3 regions of the Agarivorans sp. D1326 genome follow, and region 3 is predicted to be linked to each of the others. Evidence: predicted binding sites of a transcription regulator. Region 3 holds the regulator's gene; each other region holds the start of a gene.
What was found. The regulator FliA, encoded in region 3, starts transcription of late flagellar genes. The targets are predictions, from matches to a motif close to CTAAAGNTNNNNNNNNNNNNGCCGATA.
Positions count from the first base shown of each region.

Region 1: the regulator FliA is predicted to act here: its motif matches at 4,688-4,714, upstream of ACYFDN_RS19240 (DUF5610 domain-containing protein).
Region 2: the regulator FliA is predicted to act here: its motif matches at 4,417-4,443, upstream of ACYFDN_RS12770 (VC2046/SO_2500 family protein).

Region 1 covers NZ_JBTWEN010000012.1:115,374-122,312, forward strand. Annotated here, with positions in the region: gene ACYFDN_RS19215 (alpha-amylase family glycosyl hydrolase) at 1-1,650, opposite strand, end outside; gene fabR (HTH-type transcriptional repressor FabR) at 1,935-2,555, shown strand; gene ACYFDN_RS19225 (DUF1422 family protein) at 2,565-2,903, shown strand; gene ACYFDN_RS19230 (YHS domain-containing (seleno)protein) at 2,920-3,378, opposite strand; gene trmA (tRNA (uridine(54)-C5)-methyltransferase TrmA) at 3,497-4,600, opposite strand; gene ACYFDN_RS19240 (DUF5610 domain-containing protein) at 4,747-5,922, shown strand; cobalamin riboswitch at 5,979-6,204, shown strand; gene ACYFDN_RS19245 (TonB-dependent receptor domain-containing protein) at 6,242-6,939, shown strand, end outside.
Region 2 covers NZ_JBTWEN010000006.1:49,519-56,457, forward strand. Annotated here, with positions in the region: gene ACYFDN_RS12745 (cystathionine gamma-synthase family protein) at 1-246, shown strand, start outside; gene bamJ (BamJ family beta-barrel-assembly machinery protein) at 319-798, opposite strand; gene ACYFDN_RS12755 (ion channel) at 906-1,886, opposite strand; gene ACYFDN_RS12760 (response regulator) at 2,022-3,677, opposite strand; cyclic di-GMP riboswitch class I at 3,847-3,930, shown strand; tRNA gene ACYFDN_RS12765 (tRNA-Tyr) at 4,221-4,304, opposite strand; gene ACYFDN_RS12770 (VC2046/SO_2500 family protein) at 4,469-4,999, shown strand; gene purU (formyltetrahydrofolate deformylase) at 4,996-5,832, opposite strand; gene ACYFDN_RS12780 (YchJ family protein) at 5,861-6,322, opposite strand; gene ACYFDN_RS12785 (DUF3369 domain-containing protein) at 6,417-6,939, opposite strand, start outside.
Region 3 covers NZ_JBTWEN010000001.1:515,549-522,487, forward strand. Annotated here, with positions in the region: gene ACYFDN_RS02315 (flagellar motor protein) at 1-571, opposite strand, end outside; gene ACYFDN_RS02320 (protein-glutamate methylesterase/protein-glutamine glutaminase) at 564-1,688, opposite strand; gene ACYFDN_RS02325 (chemotaxis protein CheA) at 1,714-3,855, opposite strand; gene ACYFDN_RS02330 (protein phosphatase CheZ) at 3,867-4,607, opposite strand; gene cheY (chemotaxis response regulator CheY) at 4,621-5,004, opposite strand; gene ACYFDN_RS02340 (RNA polymerase sigma factor FliA) at 5,132-5,851, opposite strand; gene ACYFDN_RS02345 (MinD/ParA family protein) at 5,844-6,737, opposite strand; gene flhF (flagellar biosynthesis GTPase FlhF) at 6,727-6,939, opposite strand, start outside.

The sequences.
Region 1 (6,939 bases), on a different contig from region 3:
GACAATGCCGCCTGTATCTGGGCCTTCTGGAGAAGGAGCTACAACTTCTAAGAAGCGAGACTCTAGGGCTCCTAATGTGATTTCATATTCACCAGAAGCTTGAGAAATAAGGGCATCGCTAACTAAGTCTTTCAGGTCGCCATTACTACCAATTTGTGCATCGCTAACGGTAACAGTTTTGGCTGAAGTGCTAGTATTAGCTAGGAATAATACTACGTTATCTCCAGACAACTTGTGGTCAAAATAAACATTGACTGCTTCGTCGGTAACAATTGCAGTGCGTTCACCTTTATATAAGGCTGGGTTTTCTGAACGAATTTGCATTAGCGTTGATATGTAGTCACGCAAATCTGCTTGCTCAGTATTAGCTGCAAATATTTCACCGTTGGTTCGGGCGCCAGTTGGCAAGCCTTCAACTTTTCCGCTATTTCGGGCTACGTGGTCATCACACAAGCCAACAGCTGCACAGGTATTGTTGTCTTCTTGGCCGGCAAAGCCAGGTACTTCATCGCCAATTTCTTCGCCATAGTAGAAAGTAATTGGTCCTGAATAGGCAGCCAAAAACGCATTTGCTGCTTTATGTCGTAACCAGTACTCTGATTCATTTGGTTCAGCGATGTTGCCGCGCTGTTGTAAGTCGCCTAGGCGAACTAAATCGTGGTTAGAGATAAAACCATTAGGAACAGCGTGTTCAGGGTAAGCCGAATGCGTGCTAAATACACTGGCTAGGTTGCCCGCACTGTGATTATTGCCGCCACTTTCTTCCACGGCATAAGACTGAACAATTCGGTATCGACCTGGGAAATCAAAGGCTGAACATAAACCGGGCTGTTCTGCTGTTCCGTAAGCCTGTTCTGCAATTTCAGATTCACCTCTCCAGATTTCGGCAACTAGGTAGCCCATAGGGTTAACTGTTTCGCCGTTCATGGTGTAGGTGGTTGCTTTGGAGGCATCTTCAACCGATTTACGAATTTCGCCCCATGCACCAACCGGTACTTGATAAGCTTGGTCTAAACGCCAGCCATCGATACCAAGCTCAGTAATCCAGTAAGTAGCTACCTCTTTATAAAACTCAAGGGTATCGTTATCGGTACCTGGGTAGCTAACTGGGTCATTCGCGCCTGAAGGCGTTAAACCGTTTGGAGATGGTGTTACGTTGCCTTTATGGTGACCAAATACACCATCAAAAAATACATACATACCACGAGCATGAGCTTCGTTCACTAGTGTACGCGCTTGCTCCATAGTGCCAAAGTTAGGATCGATGGCGAAGTAGTTGCGGGTAAAGTAGCCAGTGGCATCTAATTTTCCATTGCCTTCTGAATCGAAAATCGGCGTCATCCAAACGGCATTCATGCCTAAGCCCTGAATGTAATCAAGCGAGTCAATAATGCCTTGTAAGTCACCTTTGTGATGGCTAGTACCATAACCGTCGTTATAATCATGGTTAGAGTCACCATCAATAAACGCTTCGGTCATTACTTGGTAGATGCGCAGTTCTTTGGCTTTTTCGTAAATTTCAGCATCACAAGCATAAGCTTGGTATTCATAATCAGGTGTTCCGCCGTTGCCGCCGCCATCACCGCCGCCGCCACAAGCACTTAAACCAAATACTACTGCCATTGAGATGGCGCTCTTGGACCAATTCATTATTCATCCTTGCTAAATACAACTTATATGAGCTCAGTTAATCACAGCGTCTTTAGACTAGATACTTGATAGCGTTTTCAGATTGATGGAAAATTGACCCAGCTCGCATCTTTCGTTTAATTGAGAATATTGTTTTTTTATGAAATGGTTTTCATTTTGATTATTCTGTTCAAGAAACGATTCATGGTTAAAAACTTGGTTTGTGAGGATTTGCATTGTTCGATTTGGGTTTTTTACTACTCACGGTATGATAGCCCTATAAATAGAAAGAAAGTGGCAGGTTTATGAGTGGCGTTAGGGCCCAGCAAAAAGAGAAAACACGTAGAGCAATTATTGATGCGGCATTTAGTCAGCTAAGTGCTGAACGTGGTTTGTCGAGCTTAAGTTTGAGGGAAGTGGCTAGGGAAGCGGGTATTGCACCCACTTCTTTTTATCGTCACTTTTCCGATATGGAAGAACTGGGACTAACCTTAGTAGATGAAGGTGGATTAACCTTACGCCAGCTTATGCGCCAAGCGCGGCAGCGCATTATTGCCAGTGGTGGCAGTGTTATTGGCACCTCGGTGGAAACCTTTATGGAGTTTGTTTATAACAATCCTAATGTGTTTCGTTTGTTGTTGCGTGAGCGTTCTGGGACATCTCCGGCTTTTAGGGCCGCTGTGGCGCGGGAGATCGCCCATTTTATTGCCGAGCTTACCGACTATTTAGAGCTGCAATATCGCTGCCCACGAGAGGATGCGCAAATGCAAGCCGAGGCAATGGTGATCATTGTTTTTAATGCTGGTGCATCTGCTTTAGATTTAGCCGAGTTTGATCGCCAATTGTTGGCCGATAAAACCATTAAACAGTTACGCATTGTTGCCAAGGGAGCGGCACTCTACAATCGCTCGGAAGCCTTAAGTTAAGAGGTGAATATGAAGGTAAGAAAATCGCTGCTATTGCTAGCTTTTATTGCAGGCTTATGTGGTAACGCCAGCTTGGCCCTATTTACGGTGCCTGAGCTAAAGTTTTCGGTGTTTCCAATCATTGCCTTTGTACTGGCCATTATGCAGCTGTACCACTTATATACTGAGAAAGACTTAAGTGAAGACTCACCTCTAATGAGTGTCGCCGCCTTTCTGCTGGGCGCCCTGGGTTATTCGGCCATGTTGCGAGCTCAATTCCCCGACATTGGTAGCAACTTAGTATTGCTAATCATCTGTTTGTTTATTGGCTTATGGTTGATGTTTAAGTTAGGTGGCTTTAAACGCTAAGGTTTGAATTATTAAGTTATTGCAAAGCCTGTTGCCATGCTAAATCTGCTTGTTGTTGGTAGGCTTTCCAATCTCCTTTTAACCAGCGTTGGCGCCCTTTTTCTGCAAAAAATAAATGCAGTTGGTTATCAAAAAACTCCCACACTTGACCGTCGGTTGCAATTAAGCCCTCGCCTAAAGACAGCGCATTGGCACAAAATCCGTTGTATTTAGCTTGGTAGGTCTCGGGACTAGCTGCAAATTTGTCGGCGCTTTGTTGACTGGCAAACTGCCAGTTTGCCTCTTTCCACCTCACGGTATACTTTTTATTGCCCTGCTGAATGTTGCGATTGGCTTGTTCTTGAGCAAGTTGGTAACTGGTTATGTCAATTCCGCCTATGGCTTTGTCGCTCCAAAAGCCGGTGCTTACCGGCTCGTTGGCAAAGCTGCTTAAACTAAGTATCAAGCAAGTGGTGGCAACTATAGTTTGTTTCATAATCTTCCCTAGATGCTGAGTAAGCCATAAATGGAGACCGTGCTTAGCAGGGCACTATTTCAAATAGTAAAAAGCCGCGTCAATTAACGCGGCTTTAACTTGCAGGTGAATACTTGTGCTAGCGACGCTGCAGGTACATGCCTACTTCGATGTGGTCGGTATAGGGAAACTGGTCAAACAGCGCCCAATGGCTAATTTTGTGAGTACGGCTTAACTCACTTAGATTGTCGTAAAGTGTATTAGGGTTACACGAGATATAAACAATGTTGTCGTAGCCTTGCACCATGTCTAAGGTTGCATCATCTAAACCCGCTCGTGGTGGGTCAACCAAAATGGTATCGCATTGATAAGTGCTTAAATCAACATCTGCTTCTTTTAGGCGGCGGAACTCGCGCTCACCCAACATCGCTTGAGTAAACTCTTCTGCCGACAAACGAATGATTTTTACGTTGTCGATGTTGTTATGTTTAATGTTGTATTGCGCTGCTTCAACCGAGGGTTTGGCGATTTCGGTGGCTAACACGCGATTGAAGTTTTTGGCTAAGGCTAATGAGAAATTACCATTGCCGCAATACAGTTCTAGCAAATCACCTTGGCTATCGCTGGTGGCGTGTTGCGCCCATTCCAACATGTGTTGATTTACTATTGCGTTAGGTTGAGTGAAGCTGTTTTCTATTTGCTGGTAAATAAGCTTTTCACCATTAACAGTAAGTACTTCATCTACTCTATCTTGGTCTAAACACATTTTTTGTTTACGTGAGCGACCAATTAACTGAATTGAAAATTGCTTGCTTAGCTCAGCTTTTAGTTTTTCGGCTTCTACACGCCATGCCTCGTCGATAGGCTTGTGGTAGAGCATGCTTACTATCACTTCGCCACTTAAGGTTGATAGAAAATCCACTTGAAACAGTTTGTGACGCAGCAGCGGATTTGGTTTTAGCTGCTCAACTAAAATTGGCATAAGCTGGTTAATGATTTCGCTAGCCGGAGGAAAGCTGTCTACTCTAAATTTTTGTTTGGTTTGCTGATCAAACATGATGTAGAAGAGATCGTCACCTTCATGCCACACCCTAAACTCGGCGCGCATTCGATAATGTTTCGTCGGTGATGCAAATACACTCGGTTGAGCAGGCGAAAATTCGGCAAACTGCTCTAAGCGTTTTGCCACTTTGTCGGCCAATAGTTGTTGGTACTGTTCTGGGTAGTATGCAATAGCGCTCATGGCCGTTCCTCTGTTCTAGCAAGCAGCGCAATTTAAAGGTGCGTGGCTTGCTTGTCCAGTTTATCTACAATAATAGTGATAATATTTCTAAAGTTTTAATTTTGGTCGCCGATAAGCTGTGACTAGGGTAAATCCGTGGAGGCTTTATGAACGAACTGAATGGCGTGGGCAAAACCCCCGTACAACAGTATGCCGAGCGCTTGTTGCAGCAGTCGGCTCCGGCGATTGAGAAACGCAATAACTTGGCAGATGACAAGGCAAGCTTAAACCAGCAAGGTGCGGTAGCTAGCCATGTGTTATTGAGTTCTGTTGAAAAACATACCTTGTCTATGGCAACGGGTGGAGTAAGCCTCCCTAAACCCCAGCAAGTGAGCGTGTTTGATGCTGAAGAAGTCGCTCGAAACGTGCTTAATTTTGTTGCCAGTTCCCTGCACAGTGCTAAACAGTCGGGGATGTCGGAAGATAAGCTAGCCGAAATGATGGCCCAAGCCCGTAAAGGGGTAGATATGGGTTTTGAAGGTGCCCGTGAGGAACTTAGTGATGCGGGTATTCTTAATGAAGAGTTAGAAAAAGGCATCGATAAGAGTTATGACCTAATTCAAGAAGGTTTAGAAAAGATTGAAGAAGGTGACTACGAAATTCAATCTGCACCTCTTTATAGCCAACTGGCAATGTCTAGTTCGCAATCCGCCACAATGGAGTTAGAAACAGCAGAAGGCGATAAGGTCACTATTAGTTATGGCTCGCAGTTAGCCGCCAGTTATAGTGAAGGGCGTTCTTCAATCCAAGCCTCTTTTGCCTCGCAGCAACAATTTAGCTTCTCGGTTGAGGGAGACCTTAATGATGATGAATTGGCGGCAATTGCCGATTTAATTAAACAGGTTGATGAGGTTGGCCAGCAGTTTTTCTCGGGCGATTTAGATAAAGCCTTTGACCAAGCGCTAAATATTGGTTTCGACGAACAGCAGCTAGTTGGCTTTGCGGTTAACTTTCAGCAACAACAAAGCGTAGCGGTTACCCAAGCCTATCAACAAGCTAATGACAAATCCTCTGGTGGCTCTGAGCTGGTACCAGACTTAAGTGAGTTTTTGAGCTCTTGGCAAGATATTCAAGCCAAGGTGAGTGCTTTGTTTGCTCAACCTGAATCTGCCACCGAAACGCTATTGGCTGGAATACTGCCTATTTCTAGCCCTAGCGACGAAGAAAACAAACAAGCAGATGTAGAACGCTTTAAAGGTTTTGCCGACCGCATGGCTGAAGCTTTGGCGATGTTTAACAACACACCTGCTACTGCGAATAACGCAGCCGACAACATTAGTTAATTTCAAGTTGGGTAAAAGCGCGGCTTTTTGTGCTATCAATCACATTAAGCCTCGCTTATAATCTCGCCCGCTGTGGTGCTTGTGTAGTAAATACTCAAGCTTAATAGGGAATCTGGTGCAAATCCGGAACTGACGCGCAGCGGTAATGAGGAACGAAAGCTCAAGGATTGGCCTTTTCCAAGGATCTCCAGACACTGTTTGTATCGCCAAACGGGAAGTCGCAGCCGTAGTACAAGTAATACGCCTCTAAGTCCGAATACCTGCCACATCGCACATGCTTATAACAGCAAAGTACTACGCGACGATTAGGATTACATCGATGAAGAAGTTCATATTACTGGCCGCAGTAGCGCCAGCTTTTGGCTATGCCCAAGAAACCCAGCAAGCACCCCAAACAGAACAGCCAGCTACTATGGTTGTTACCGCCAACCGCATGGAACAAACCGAAGCCAGTGTTGTTGCGCCACTTACTGTGGTTAGCCGTAGCGAAATTGAAAGCAGCGGCGCTCAAGACATTATTGATGTGCTAAGTCAGCAAGTGGGTATTAGCGTTACCCGTAATGGCGGTAAAGGGCATACCGAAAGTGTGTTTATTCGTGGTACCAGCTCAGCACAATCTTTGTTCCTTATCGATGGCGTGCGAATCAATACTGCTACAAATGGTGGCGCGCAGTTGTCGTTACTACCCTTAGAATTTGTTGAGCGTATTGAGATTTTACGTGGTGCGAGAGCTTCGATTTACGGCGCCGATGCCGTAGGTGGGGTAATCAACATTATCACTCGTCCTAGTTTTGGCAGCGAGTATCACGGCTTGAAAGCAGCAGTTGGTACTCAAGAGACTGTTAAGCTTGCCGCTCGTGCAAGCGGACAACTAGATGATGCTACTCAGTACAATGTTATTTTTAGCAAAGATAAGAGCAATGGTTATGATATTCGTCCACAAGATAACTTAGACGAAGACTATGGTTACGATACCTTTGGTGGATTGCTAAGCTTGGACCATGAATTCAACCAAGC
Region 2 (6,939 bases), on a different contig from region 3:
TTTGATTTAGTTGATGGTATCAACAGCACAGAGTTTTTGGATAAAACCAATATCGTAATTAACGCGACCCATTTAGGGGATAACCGAACTTTGGCCTTGCCTGTTGCCCAAACCATTTACTTTGAAATGGGCTTAGAGGCACGTCAAGCATCGGGAATCAGTGAAACAATGATCCGCTGCTCAATTGGTATTGAAGATACTGAAGACTTACTCAAGGACTTTGAGCAAGCGTTAGCCAGTTCTTAGTAAAGAAAGCTGATACAAAAAAGCCTTGGTCACGCCAAGGCTTTTTACATTTACCTGAAGTATCCGATAAGTTTACTTACTATCTATTGATAGCAACTCCACTTCAAAAATTAAGGTAGAGCCGGCTGGAATTGATGACACGCTGCGGTCGCCGTAAGCCAATTGGCTTGGAATAAAGAAACGGAATTTCTCGCCCACACTCATATATTGTAAGCCTTCGGTCCAGCCCGCGATAACTTGCCCTAGCGGGAACTGAGCAGGGCGTTGACGTTCTACTGAACTATCAAACACTAAGCCGCTTAACAAAGTTCCATGGTAATGAACGGTTACTGTGCTGTTTGCAGAAGGTTTCTCAGCGCCTTCTACAACATCTTCAAGGATTAGGTACTGCAATCCAGATTCTGTGGTTATTACACCGTCTTTTTTAGCGTTTTCAGCAAGAAAGTCGTGGCCTAACTGACGGTTTTGTTTAACCGCTTTTGCGTTATTATTGGCGCGGAGAATAAATACAATCACAAAAATAGCGAGTAGAGCGAGAACCACAAATTTCAAAGTCGATTCCTTACTAGGGTGTTGAGTAAAAGATAAATGTTAATCTAACTTTACGAAAGTGCTAGTTAAAAAGCACTGCTTATCTAAGAAAACTCGCCTTAACAGCACTAGCGGGTCATTTTTTTTACAAATACCACAACAAACAAGGCAATAATAAAGCTGCCACTAAAGGCCTCAATGGCTGCGAACATGCGGGAAAGTCCAACCGGGGTAAAGTCGCCATAACCAAGGGTGGTAAAAGTGACCACGCTGTAATACAAGCATTCAAAAAACGCTACAACGTTTTGCCCAAGGCTTTGATTAACACTGAGTGAAACGATATTTCCGTTGAAATGAATCCCGGTAAACGAATAAATAATAGCGCAACTCAAAATGATTAATAGAGAGGTGTATACCACGCGGATCGGCAGTTCTCCGTAGCCGCATACCAAATCAACCAGCTTGGATATTCCGCGCCGGTAAGAGAATTTGGGCATTTGATAGCGTCGCATGGTGAGCTCTTTACGCAAAAACACACCAGCAGTAGTAAACAAGCCTTCCGATTCGGCTGTTTTACGGAGGCCGCGATACACTTCCTCGGCTTGTTGGTAGTAGTCGGCCATGGCTTCATTATCTTGCTGTTGCTCAGCGGCACTGCCTAATTGCTCTTGAAGTACTCTTTCACCAACGCACAGACTATCGCATTTACATTGGTCCATTTTGGCACCAAGCAAATTGGTTTTTGTTAGGTCGGCATGATTTAAATTCGCTCCTCGCAAATCGGCTTTCATTAAGCTACCGCTTTGCAGGTTGATATTAAAAAGGTGTGCCCCTCTCAGGTCACTTCGATAGAGATCAGCGCCAGAAAGGTCGTAACCTTGCTTGCTGTTGTAGCGAACTAAATCAATACCAGCTAGTTTGGCTTTTTTTAGGCTGATACCTTGAAGCATGCCGCCGTTTTTAGCATGGTTTTCTAGCTTCTCTTTGATTTCTTCGCCGCATTTGTCCTCGTCTGGATCATGCCAAAAACACAACCCGCTTTCTAAAGCAGGTTCCTTGCAGTTGGCTCCAGAACTATCTTGATACAGACATTGACCGCACTTCTCCATATTTGGCTAACGCTCCAGCTATTAATCAACAATTTGATTATTAGCCAGTTTTATTCACTGGCTTTAAGCTAAGTGTATTTCAATTGGAGGATTTTGCGAGCAGCCTTAAAATGTGGGGCTAACAAGTCTTGCTTGCTACTTTTTGTTGCCGCTACCGAGTTGCTGGAACTCACTTTTTAATGTTGAGTAACGCTCGGCGTGGTTGTCGTTTAACTTAAGACCATCGAGTAACTTAATGGTAATTTTGCAGTCACTTAAAAGCTGTCCGCTAAGCCCTTTTTCCGATTGATTAAGCTGTTTTAGTATGGCTTGGATTTTATTCAAGATTGCGCCGGTGTTGCCAGGGGCCACTTGTAACGCCTTATCGAAATAGCTCGTCGCCTCGTGAAAGCGATTTTCTTCGTATGCTTCGATGCCCATTTTATTGTATTCACGAAACTGGCCAAGTTTGAGTTCAAAATCTTCAGCTTTTAATACTTTGTGCGCAGAGGACAAGGACATGGGATCGATGTCATCGCGTTTTTCTAGTTCTTCGGCAAAGGGCATTGCGTATTCAAACTCGCCTACAGAGTTTAGGGTTAAGAAGGTGTCGGGCAATAGTTCACCACTTACTTTGCTGGGTGCATCTAACAAACCGTCGTGGCTATCAAATAGCAATCGCTTGGCTTTGTTTAGCTCACCTTTAGTGGCGTGCACGCGAGCCTGGCTTATGCCTTCAAAGGCATCAAAGTTAAAGTCATCGTCTTTGCCTTCTTCACGCCTAGCATGAAATAGCACAGAGTTAACTTCTTGCAGTAAGCGATTTTTTCGATACAAATCATCTTCACTTTGCGCTTCATCTATTAGGCTGCGTACATAGTTACATAGATGATGAGGGCCACGATGTATAGAACGCCTAGCAAGCTGCAAAATGGTAGAAAAGGTTTCTTTGGCTAGGGTTAAATCGCCAGCTTCCATAGCAAGCTCGGCTAACAACTGTTGGCGCTCAATACTATTTACCGCCAACTTAGAGGCTTTAAGTACAGTTTCTAAGGCTTTGTCTAACTCGCCGTCTGCTCGGTAAGCGCGAGCTAACCAGTCATAGCCGGTGAGCAGTAATGGGCTTTCTGCAATAGAACGATTAAGTGTTTCAATCGCGCTTTTATTGTCTTTTAGTAACAGGTGAACACGACCTAAGGTGGCTTTCGCCCAGGTTTGTTTGCGCTCTTCTAGTATGGCTTCTAGTGCTTCTTTAGCTGCCGCGTATTCTCCTAAGGCTATTTGCGCTTCAACGCGTAAGTTACGGCAATAGTTGCTGTAACGGCTTTCGGCTTCAATCTGTTTGTCACACAGTTCAATAACTTGCTGATACTGTTTTTTTGATAATGCGTGATAAACCTCGCGTAAACTTTGACGCTTTACATGGGCTCTTGCTAGGCGGTTGTGTAACTGAAACTGAGAAAATGGTTTGGTTATGAACTCGTCTGGCTCCATTTCTAGAGCACTAAGCACCATACTTTTATTATTGTCACCACTAATAATAAAAAACAGAGCATCAACTTCTAACAACTCGCTAACACGAAGCTCTTCTAAAAGCTGGCCACCATTCTTGCCAGTGCCAAGGTTATAATCTACTAGAAGGATGTCGAATTTTCGTTTTTTGCACGCCCTTACAGCGGCTTCGCCAGTGTTTGCGAAATAAACGTCGGTTGCGCCAAAGTTTTGCAACATGGCCTTAAGCATAACCTGAAAGGCTCGCTGGTCATCAACGATGAGTATTTGCTTGTCGCTGTAATTGTATTGCGTTGCCATTACTGAGTGTTCTAATCCTTTTGGCTTATCCTAGCATAAGTTACCAAGCGATAAAGTAGTGTAAGTATAGACAGTTAGCGCAGTAGTAGTATCTGCTATTAAACCTTGCAAAAACAGCTAAGCTTGATTTAATATTGAGGTGTTGATGAGTCTTTTGGTCTCATCAGCGCTGAGTCAAAGCCAAACTTGGAGTGATCCAAGGTCGGAAAGTTACAGGTCTTTAGGGCAACCTTAAGATGGCTGGACCGCCTTAGTTGAGTGGTTAGATTTGCACAATGTACATCTTTCTACTTAGTAAGTTAGTCTATTTACCGTTTATTACTTTCCGTATTTGGTTGGAACGCCAAGCTAAAATTAGCTTGGCGTATTTGTTTCTGCAGCCTTATCTTGTTAAGCATTTGTTTCTAAATGCTGTTGCTCCTAAGACTTTTAAATCTATTGGTTATTGCCTCAACTTAATATTTTTGTTGTGCGCTAATTGCATACTTAAGGCAAATCTCGGGTATAAAAAAAGACATCCTAAGATGTCTTTTTTTATCAATATGGTGGAGGGAGGTGGATTCGAACCACCGAAGCTTTCGCGACAGATTTACAATCTGTTCCCTTTGGCCACTCGGGAACCCCTCCTGCTTGTGGAGCGGCATATTACCAGAACTTGGTGGGCTGTAAAGCAAAAACAGCGACATTTTTATTGGTAGATAACTGTTTGCTTATTATCTGTGCATTTGGCCGAAATTTGCTAAAGTTTTGGCCTGCTTTTCCGATAGCTATAAAGGTAATGGAGGAGCAATATGTTAGTTGAGCAAATTAGACAAAGTAGCTTGTGTGATGAACTGCAGTTGGGCGATACGCTTAACCAAAGTGCCTTGCAGGGTGATCAGGCTCATTTTCATTTATTGCTTAGCATGCTTAGCCAAAACGTGTGCGATCAAGCTCAGTTTTCAATGCAAAAGCAACAGCATGAACAAGTTCAGCAAGATTTACGTGATAAGTTTCAACTGGCTCAAGCTCGCGCTCTTAAAGCGCTAGATGATGAGTTTCCAGTGCAAGCTAATTGGAGTAAGCACCTACATGCTGGTGAGCCGTCGCGAATTCGTTTAGAACAGGCTCTAGGCGGCTATGCGGCGTGTGCAGAAGACAGTGTCGACGGTTTACCTCACGAGGTAATGAACAACGTGGATTTGTTAAGCCGGGTAAAACACCAAGTGGCTAAGCCAGATCAGCAACAAGAAATAGATAAGGAAGTGAAGGGTACTGACATGTACAAGCTACTAAGTGACTTCGATTACTCAAAGCCACTTAGCGTTAAGTACTTTAATTAACGAAACACCACGGTACGGTTTCCGTATACAAATACTTTTTCATCAAGCACTTGCTGCAGTGCTTTACTTAATACTGCTTTTTCTACATCACGGCCAGCTTTGGCCATTTCTTCGGCGCTGTAAGTATGATCAACATGGATTACATGTTGCTCTACTATTGGCCCTTCGTCTAAATCGTTGTTTACAAAGTGGGCGGTGGCACCAATAATTTTTACGCCTCGGTCGTAAGCTTGTTTATAAGGCTTAGCACCAATAAATGCTGGCAAAAACGAGTGATGAATGTTTAAGATTTTGTTGCTAAAGGCTTCAACAAAAGCTGGCGTAAGAATACGCATGTACTTGGCAAGTACTACGTAGTCTGGTTGGTACTGCTGCACTACCTTAATAACTTGTTGCTCATGCTCTTCGCGGCTTAAATCTACATGGCTAATATGATGGAAAGGAATATCAAATTTTTCCGTCAAGGTACGTAGGCTATCGTAGTTACCAACAACTGCAGCAATTTCTACATCCATATCACCGTAAACGGCTTTCATGAGTAGATCGCCCAAACAATGTGCTTCTTTGGTTACCATGATAACAATACGTTTGCGCCCAGCACTTTCTAGCCGACGGGTGCTTCCAGCTGGAAGTGCGCCATCTAAATCGGCAAGTAAAGTTTGGTCGTTAAAGTAGCCTTCTAATACTGTACGCATAAAAAAGCGATTGGCATCGTTATCAACAAACTCGTTGTTTTTAATAATGTTAAGCTGGTGCTTAGCACATATATTGGTAATGCTTGAGATTAAACCTTTTGCGTCTGGGCATTCGGTTAATAGAATTTTTCTTTCCATTGTGTTTTCGATTTATTCAGTTTTAAAGTTAAGATTTATTACAGCACTGTTTAAACTTTTTGCCGCTTCCGCAGGGGCAAGCTGAATTACGCGCCAAGGCTTTTGGGGCGAACTCTCCATCAGTATAAAACCAACGCTCATTAACTTTCTTAAAGTTAGAGCGCTCGTGCAAAATTTGTCGTTGACCCTGTTCGCGATAATGAGCTTTAAACTCCACTATGCCTGTTTGGCCATCTTTAAAGTCACAGCTAAAAATTATTTGTAGCTTTTCCCATTGCCCTAAATCTTCTTTAGTTGAAGGTTGTGGGGCATCGCCTTGTCGATAGTCCGAGTGGTGCGTTTGCCATAAATAACTAGCATCGCCCAGCGTAAACGCGGTGTAGCGAGAACGCATTAACTGCTCACAACTTGTTGGTAAGCAATCACCGGTGATGATGGGCTGACAGCACTGAAGAAAATCGTTGCCGCTACCGCAGGGGCAAACTAACACAGGGAAACCTCAAATTTGACTAAGGGCGAAGTGTAGCAAGAAGCTGCCGATAAGGCAGCTGAAACTTGGTGATAGTTTGGCCAAATTGGCCTTATTAATCAGGATTTAACATGTGCTTAACCGTAAATGTGGTTAATTGAGGATCAAAGTGTGGGTTGTTGGCTAAATCAAGCTGAGCCAAACTTGCTTGCTGGTCTGTTTGTTCACTTAAAAATACCGCTAAAGCGACAATACGGGCGTAGACATGAATGGCTTCACCACTTAGGCCTAGTGGTCGGCCACTGCCATCCCAATGTTCTTGGCTTTGATTAGCTACGATAAGGGCTGCATCGATTTGCTGTTGCACTGCGGGATCTTTAAGTGCATCTGGTAGCTCGCAATGTTCGGCAATGCGCTGCCAACTCCCTTGGCTTAACATGTTACAGCTAAGCAGCACGTCGGGTAAGCCGTGGTTAGCTAGGTCATAAAAGCTAGCGGCTTGGTTTAATGCTTCACATTGTTGGTCGCTGAGCGAATAAGCCGCAGCAAGTTTAGCGCAATAGCGTTCTATATTGCTAAGCTGCTCGGTATTATACTGTTTGGTTTGAATGGCCTGATGAATTAACTCCACCAGACGA
Region 3 (6,939 bases):
CATAAATAGTGGCAACAAATGCAACGGCAATTCCCTGACCCAATTGCTCAGGGCTAGTTAAAAAGTCCATGGCTTGAATTAGCCCCAATACCGCCCCGAGAATGCCAACAGTTGGGCAATACCCACCCATCGCTTCAAATACCCCTGCTTGTTTTTCTAAGCGGTTTTGCTCAAGATCGATTACATCTTCTAGCGACTGTTTTAACTGCTCGGTTTCAGCTCCATCTATCAACATTTCTAAACCTAGTACACTAAAGGCATCGGCTTGTTGTCGATGTTTTTCTAATACCAGATAACCATCTTTCCGAACTGTATGAGACCAACTTAAAATTAGTTGAGTTTGCTTTTTAACATCTAGTTGTTGAGTTTGCCAAACTCGCGGAATGGATTTTATAGCTTGAACAAATTGAGAAGCAGGCGTTTGCAGCATGACCGCGCCAACCGTACCACCTACAACAATAATAAAAGCGTGCAAATTAACCAGATCTGAAAAGCTTCCACCCGCTAAAGAATGACCTAAACCAACAGCAGAGAAGGCGATAAACACGCCAGCAATGCTAAGTTTATCCATTCCCTATTTCCGCTACAATCGCCTCACAAAAGCGATCAAGAGGTAGTTGTTCTGACGCTAAACCAGCACTAGCAACTGCTTGAGGCATACCATACACCACGCAGCTGGCTTCATCTTGCGCCCAAATGGTAGAGCCCTGCTCTTTTAATAAGCGAGAGCCATCTCTGCCATCGGCCCCCATACCAGTTAGTATCATCGCTAATACATTAGACTGGTGACTCTTTGCGAGTGAGGCAAAAGTAATATCAACACATGGTTTGTAATTTACTTTATCGTTACCATCAATAACCCGTAAACGACCGTAAGATCCACGACCTTCCACCAACATTTGCTTACCACCTGGTGCTAAATAAGCCCAACCAGGGCGTAACTCGTCACCGTCCTCAGCTTGTTTAACATTGATTCTCGACAAGCTATTAAGTCGCTGAGCAAAAGCCGCAGTAAAAGTAGCCGGCATATGTTGAACCAATAGAATCGGTTTAGAAAACCCAGCAGGTATTTGAGTAAGAATGGTTTGTAGCGCAACGGGGCCACCAGTGGATGTACCGATAGCCACTAACTTATAGCGTTTGCCTGAAGGCTTAAAACGGGCGGTAGCACGCTCTTTTGGTTGTGGGGCTGAAGTAGTTGGCGAAGCTTTTACTGCAGGCCTTGTAGCTGTGCTAGGCCGAACAGGAGTGCTTGGAGTCGGCGTGCTAACACTTCGACGAGCACTAACGCGACGGCGAGCAATAGCTTTAACCCGCTGCTGAAGAAGGCTAACGGCTTCTTCTCTATCACGAGCTATGTCTTCAAACTTTTTAGGAATAAAATCGAGAGCGCCAGCTTCTAGGGCATCAAGAGTGGCCTTTGCGCCTTCGTGAGTTAGCGAAGAAAACATAAGCACCGGGGTGGGATTCTTCGCCATAATTTCACGAACGGCAGTGATACCATCCATTATCGGCATTTCGATATCCATGGTCACTACATCAGGTTTTAGACGAGCGACCATGTCGATGGCTTCACGGCCATTTTTTGCGGTATCGACCACTTCTAAAGAAGGGTCCGCGTTGATGATCTCGCTTACCCGGCGTCGGAAAAAGCTCGAATCATCAACTACAAGTACTTTTATTGCCATGTTAGATTCTTCTTAAAGGCTAGGCTTACATCTTACGAGCGTAGCGTTTCAACAGGCTTGGAATATCAAGAATTAAAGCAATACGGCCATCACTAGTGATTGTTGCACCAGCCATACCTGGAGTACCTTGCAATAATTGGTCTAATGCTTTGATCACCACTTCTTCTTGGCCAATCAGATTATCAACAACAAAACCGACTTGTTGTGGGCCAATTTGTACGATAACCACGTGCCCTTGAGAACTACGCTCTCCAGATTGACCATTTCTAATTAACCAGTCTTGTAAGTAAAATAATGGAATTGCCTTATCACGAACAATCACAGTTTCTTGACCATCAACTACGTTAGTTTTGGTAAGGTCTAGGTGGAAGATTTCATTCACGCTAGTCAGTGGTAAGGCAAAAGTCTGCTTGCCAACGTCGACCATCAAGGTTGGCAAAATAGCCAAGGTTAGCGGTACTTTAATCTGTAATGTAGTGCCTTGCCCCAACTGTGAATCAATATCAACTGAACCATTAAGTTGGGTAATGCTGGTTTTAACCACGTCCATGCCCACACCTCGACCGGAGATGTCTGAAATCTCAGTCTTAGTAGAGAACCCTGGCGCAAAAATAAGACTATAAGCATCTTTATCTGGCATGCGAGCAGCGGCATCGGCATCAAGCACGCCGCGCTCAATCGCAATAGATTTTAGCTTATCGGCATTCATACCAGCGCCATCATCCTCGATTTTAAGCAAGATATGATCGCCTTCTTGTGAGGCTGATAGGCGAATAACGCCGGTACGAGGTTTACCCGAAGCAACTCGATCGTCTGGCATCTCAATACCATGGTCAACAGAGTTTCGAACTAAGTGAACCAAAGGATCTGCCAGCGCTTCAACTAAGTTTTTATCTAAGTCAGTATCTTCACCCACCAACTCAAGGTTAATGTCTTTTTTCAAGCTTCGCGCTAAATCTCGAACCACGCGAGGGAAACGGCCAAACACTTTTTTGATTGGCTGCATGCGGGTTTTCATTACCGCACCTTGAAGATCAGCTGTCACCACATCCAAGTTAGCGGTGGCTTTAGACATATCCTCATCATTGCTATTAAGGCCCAAACTCACCAAGCGGTTACGTACCAATACCAACTCGCCCACCATATTCATAATATCGTCTAGAGTGCGGGTATCTACGCGAACGGTGGTTTCGCCTTGAGGTACAGCTTGCTTGGCTGGCGCTTTTGCAGGCTCTTGTTTAGCTGGAGCAGCCTTAGCAGCAGGTTTGGCTGGTGCTGCTGGTTTAGCAGGCGCTTTAGGACTAGCTTCAATTTTTTCAGCTGGCTTAGGCGCAGCTTTAGCTGCGGGCTTAGCTGGAGTGGCCTTAGTGTCAGGCGCTTTCCCTGCTCCATGTAATTGGTCTAGCAGTTTCTCAAATTCATCATCGCCAATTTCATCAGCATTTGAACTAGGCTTCGCTACTTCTGGCGTTTTAGGTGCAGCCGCTTGTCCTGCACCTGGCGCCTTAGAACCATGCAGCTCATCCAACAGTTTTTCAAATTCATCATCTGAAATATCACCATCGCTGGCAGCCTTTTCGGCTGGAGCGGCGGGAGCGGGTTTTGGTGTTGCGGCCGCAGCAGGTGCAGCTGAGCCATGCAGCTCATCAAGCAAACGCTCAAACTCGTCGTCGGTAATTTCGTCAATATTGCCGGCATCGGCGCTCGGAGCCGCAGCTACTGGCTCTGGCTCTGGCTCTGGCTCTGGCTCTGGCTCTGCAGCCACTTCGTCAGCAGACTCTGGGCGAGACAACTGATGTAAGCTTTCGATTAATGCAGGAGACGCAGGTGTTAAAGGCTCGCGTGCTTGAACTTGAGCGAACATATCATTAACTGAATCTAGCGCTTCAAGAATCACATCCATTAGCTCAGGCGATACACTCCTTCCACCGTTGCGCAATGTGTCAAAAATATTCTCAGCTCCGTGACAAACATCAACCAGTTCGGTCAATGACAAAAAGCCTGCCCCACCTTTAACCGTATGGAAGCCACGAAATATGGCATTTAACAAGTCACTGTCATCTGGACGTTTTTCTAAATCAACCAGCTGTTCAGACAGCTGCTCAAGGATCTCCGCCGCTTCTACGAGAAAGTCTTGTAAGATGTCTTCATCTACATCAAACGACATGCGCTACTCCCTTAAAATCCTAAACTAGACAACAAGTCATCAACATCATCTTGGTCGTTAACAACGTCGTCCCTTTGCTCTTTATTTAATATTGGCCCTTCGGCTTCGATAGCAGATTTAGTCACTTTTTTATTTTCTACTACTTCGGCATTCTCATTTCCAAACAAGGTAAGCATTTCAACCAGACTTTCTTCCACCTCTTGCACCAAGGTGATTACCTTACGAATCATCTGACCGGTTAAATCTTGGAAATCTTGAGCCATCAATATTTCGGTTAACATGCTACGTAGTTTATCGGCATTTGCTGAAGAACTATTAAGGAAAATATCGATTTGGTGACATAGCGCCTTAAATTGGCCGATTTCAATTCTTCGTTCCATCAAACTTTGCCATATAGGCATGATACTGTTGATTTCGTTAGTTAATTGATCGGCAATTGGAAGGCCAGACTCTACTGCGTCCATGGTTTTATTGGCCGCTTGATCGGTCATCTCTATCACATAGTTTAACCGCTCTTTAGCGTCTGGTATTTCTTGATTAGCTAACTCGTTAATTCGAATATCGAGTTTAAATTCATTTAAAGAGTCATGAAGCTGACGAGTGAGCTGCCCAACCTTATCAAATAGCAGGTTAGCTTTTGGAGCACAAAGCTCACTAACAAGTTGATTCGCCTCGGCGACATTTCCTTCTTCAAGTAGCGCAACCAAAGATTTGGCGTCGGCTAATGAAATAATCGGAGTATCTGTGCTCACGCATCTTCCTTTCTTATTGTAGTCTTTCGAAAATCTTATCTAGCTTCTCTTTTAGCGTGGCTGCAGTGAAAGGTTTAACAATATATCCATTAACGCCGGCTTGAGCAGCTTCGATGATCTGTTCACGTTTTGCTTCGGCAGTTACCATTAAAACAGGTAAGTGAGACAAACTTTCGTCGGCACGAATATTTTTCAATAGGTCGATGCCTTCCATTCCAGGCATGTTCCAATCAGTTACTACAAATTCGAAATCGCCGCCTTTAAGCATAGGTAATGCGGTATTCCCGTCATCGGCTTCATGAGTATTGTTGAAGCCAAGATCTCTAAGTAGGTTTTTAATAATCCTTCTCATCGTTGAAAAATCATCAACAACCAGAATTTTCATATTTTTATCCAAGGTACGTCCCCCAACAGGATGTTTTACAAGCCACTAAATAGGCCAAAAATTTATGTAATATAGATATTATGCCTTAATAAACACAATTTTAGTCCATCTTTTACAAGAAATGTAAGGATGAATTTCTCTATTGTGTCCAATCTCGCATTCGAGTTTTAACTCGAGCAAGCGCTTGACTATGAATTTGACTGACTCGGGACTCGCTTACGCTCAATACTTCACCAATTTCTTTTAGGTTAAGTTCTTCATCATAATAGAGGGACAAAACCAGTGCTTCTCTCTCTGGCAGACCTTTAATACATTCGGCAAGAGATTGTTGAAAGCGTTGATTGGCAAAACCTTCAAAGGGTCGGTTTAGTTCTCGACTTTCTTCACTTGATATGACGTCTTCACTCACACCTAGGTCATCGATACCTAAAATGCGTCCGCAATTTACATCAGACAACATTGAGTGGTACTCACTTAAGCTTACGCCAAGCTTTGCAGCAACCTCGGCGTCTTTTGCGTCACCGTTTTTTTCTTTCTCGACTTCTGCAATTGCGTCACTAATGGCACGGCTGTTTTTATGTACCGAGCGTGGGACCCAATCGCCACGACGAATTTCGTCAAGCATAGAGCCACGAATGCGGATGCCGGCGTAGGTTTCGAAGCTAGCGCCTTTTGAGCCATCAAAGTTACGTGCGGCTTCGATTAAGCCAATCATTCCTGATTGGATCAAGTCATCAACAATCACGCTAGCCGGAAGCCTAGCCATTAGATGATGGGCTATCCGTTTGACCAAGTTTGCATGGCGCTCCACCAAAACATTAGTGTCATTAGCGCTGGCATAAGCGGCAACTTTATTCACTAAGCTGTTCTCTATTTTTACGTTGTCCAAACTCGAGAAGGTTCTCGATGAAAAATTCTAAATGTCCACCTGCTTGTTCAGGAATTGGCCAAGTAGAAGCTTTACTTGCTAATGAGCGAAATGCCAAAGAAGCAGGAGACTTAGGATAGGCTTCTACCACTACTCGTTGCTTTCTTACGGCTAAGCGCACGTTATTGTCATAAGGAATACAAGATACCAATTCGAGTGTAGCATCCAAGAAGCGATCGGTAACTCGAGTAAGCTTAGCAAACAATTCTTGGCCTTCGCGTAAGCTACGCACCATATTTGCTACCACTTTAAATTTGTAGACACCGTGCTGGTTTGAAAGCAGCTTTATGAGTGCATAAGCATCGGTAATAGAGGTTGGCTCATCACACACCACCACTAATATGTCTTGTGACGCCTTGGCAAAGCTTAGAACCATGTCGGAGATGCCCGCTGCGGTATCAACTAGCAACACATCAATAGGTGTTTTCATACTGCTAAAAGCACGAATAAGCCCGGCGTGTTCCGCAGGACTGAGTTCCACCATTGATTGAGTACCAGAAGTAGCAGGTGCAATTAAGATCCCATTGGGCCCTTTAACTAATACTTCATCTAAGGTGCATTCACCGGATAAAACGTGAGAGAGGTTTTTAGTTACACGTAAACCAAGCAGCACATCTACATTTGCAAGGCCTAAGTCGGCATCTAGAACCATTACGCGCTTACCTTGCGCAGCCATGGCTATGCCCATGTTAAGAGTAACGTTAGTTTTACCTACGCCTCCTTTGCCGCCAGTTACAGCGATGACTTTCACATTGTTTTTTTGTTGCATCATTCTTAAGCCGCTAGCTTGGTCAAATTCATTGTCTTTAGAATACATCTGAAACCTTTTGTTGTTCGGTTTCACTAAACCAGAAATGTTGCTGGCTTTGCTTATCGATAACCGATAATGCTTGTTCTATTAATTGGGTAGGCGCAGCTACCGCAATATCTTCAGGCACTTGTTGGCCGTGAGTAACGTAACTTATTGGTAAGGCATGGCGCAAGGTTACATTTAACACTTCGCCTAAAGCCAAACTTTC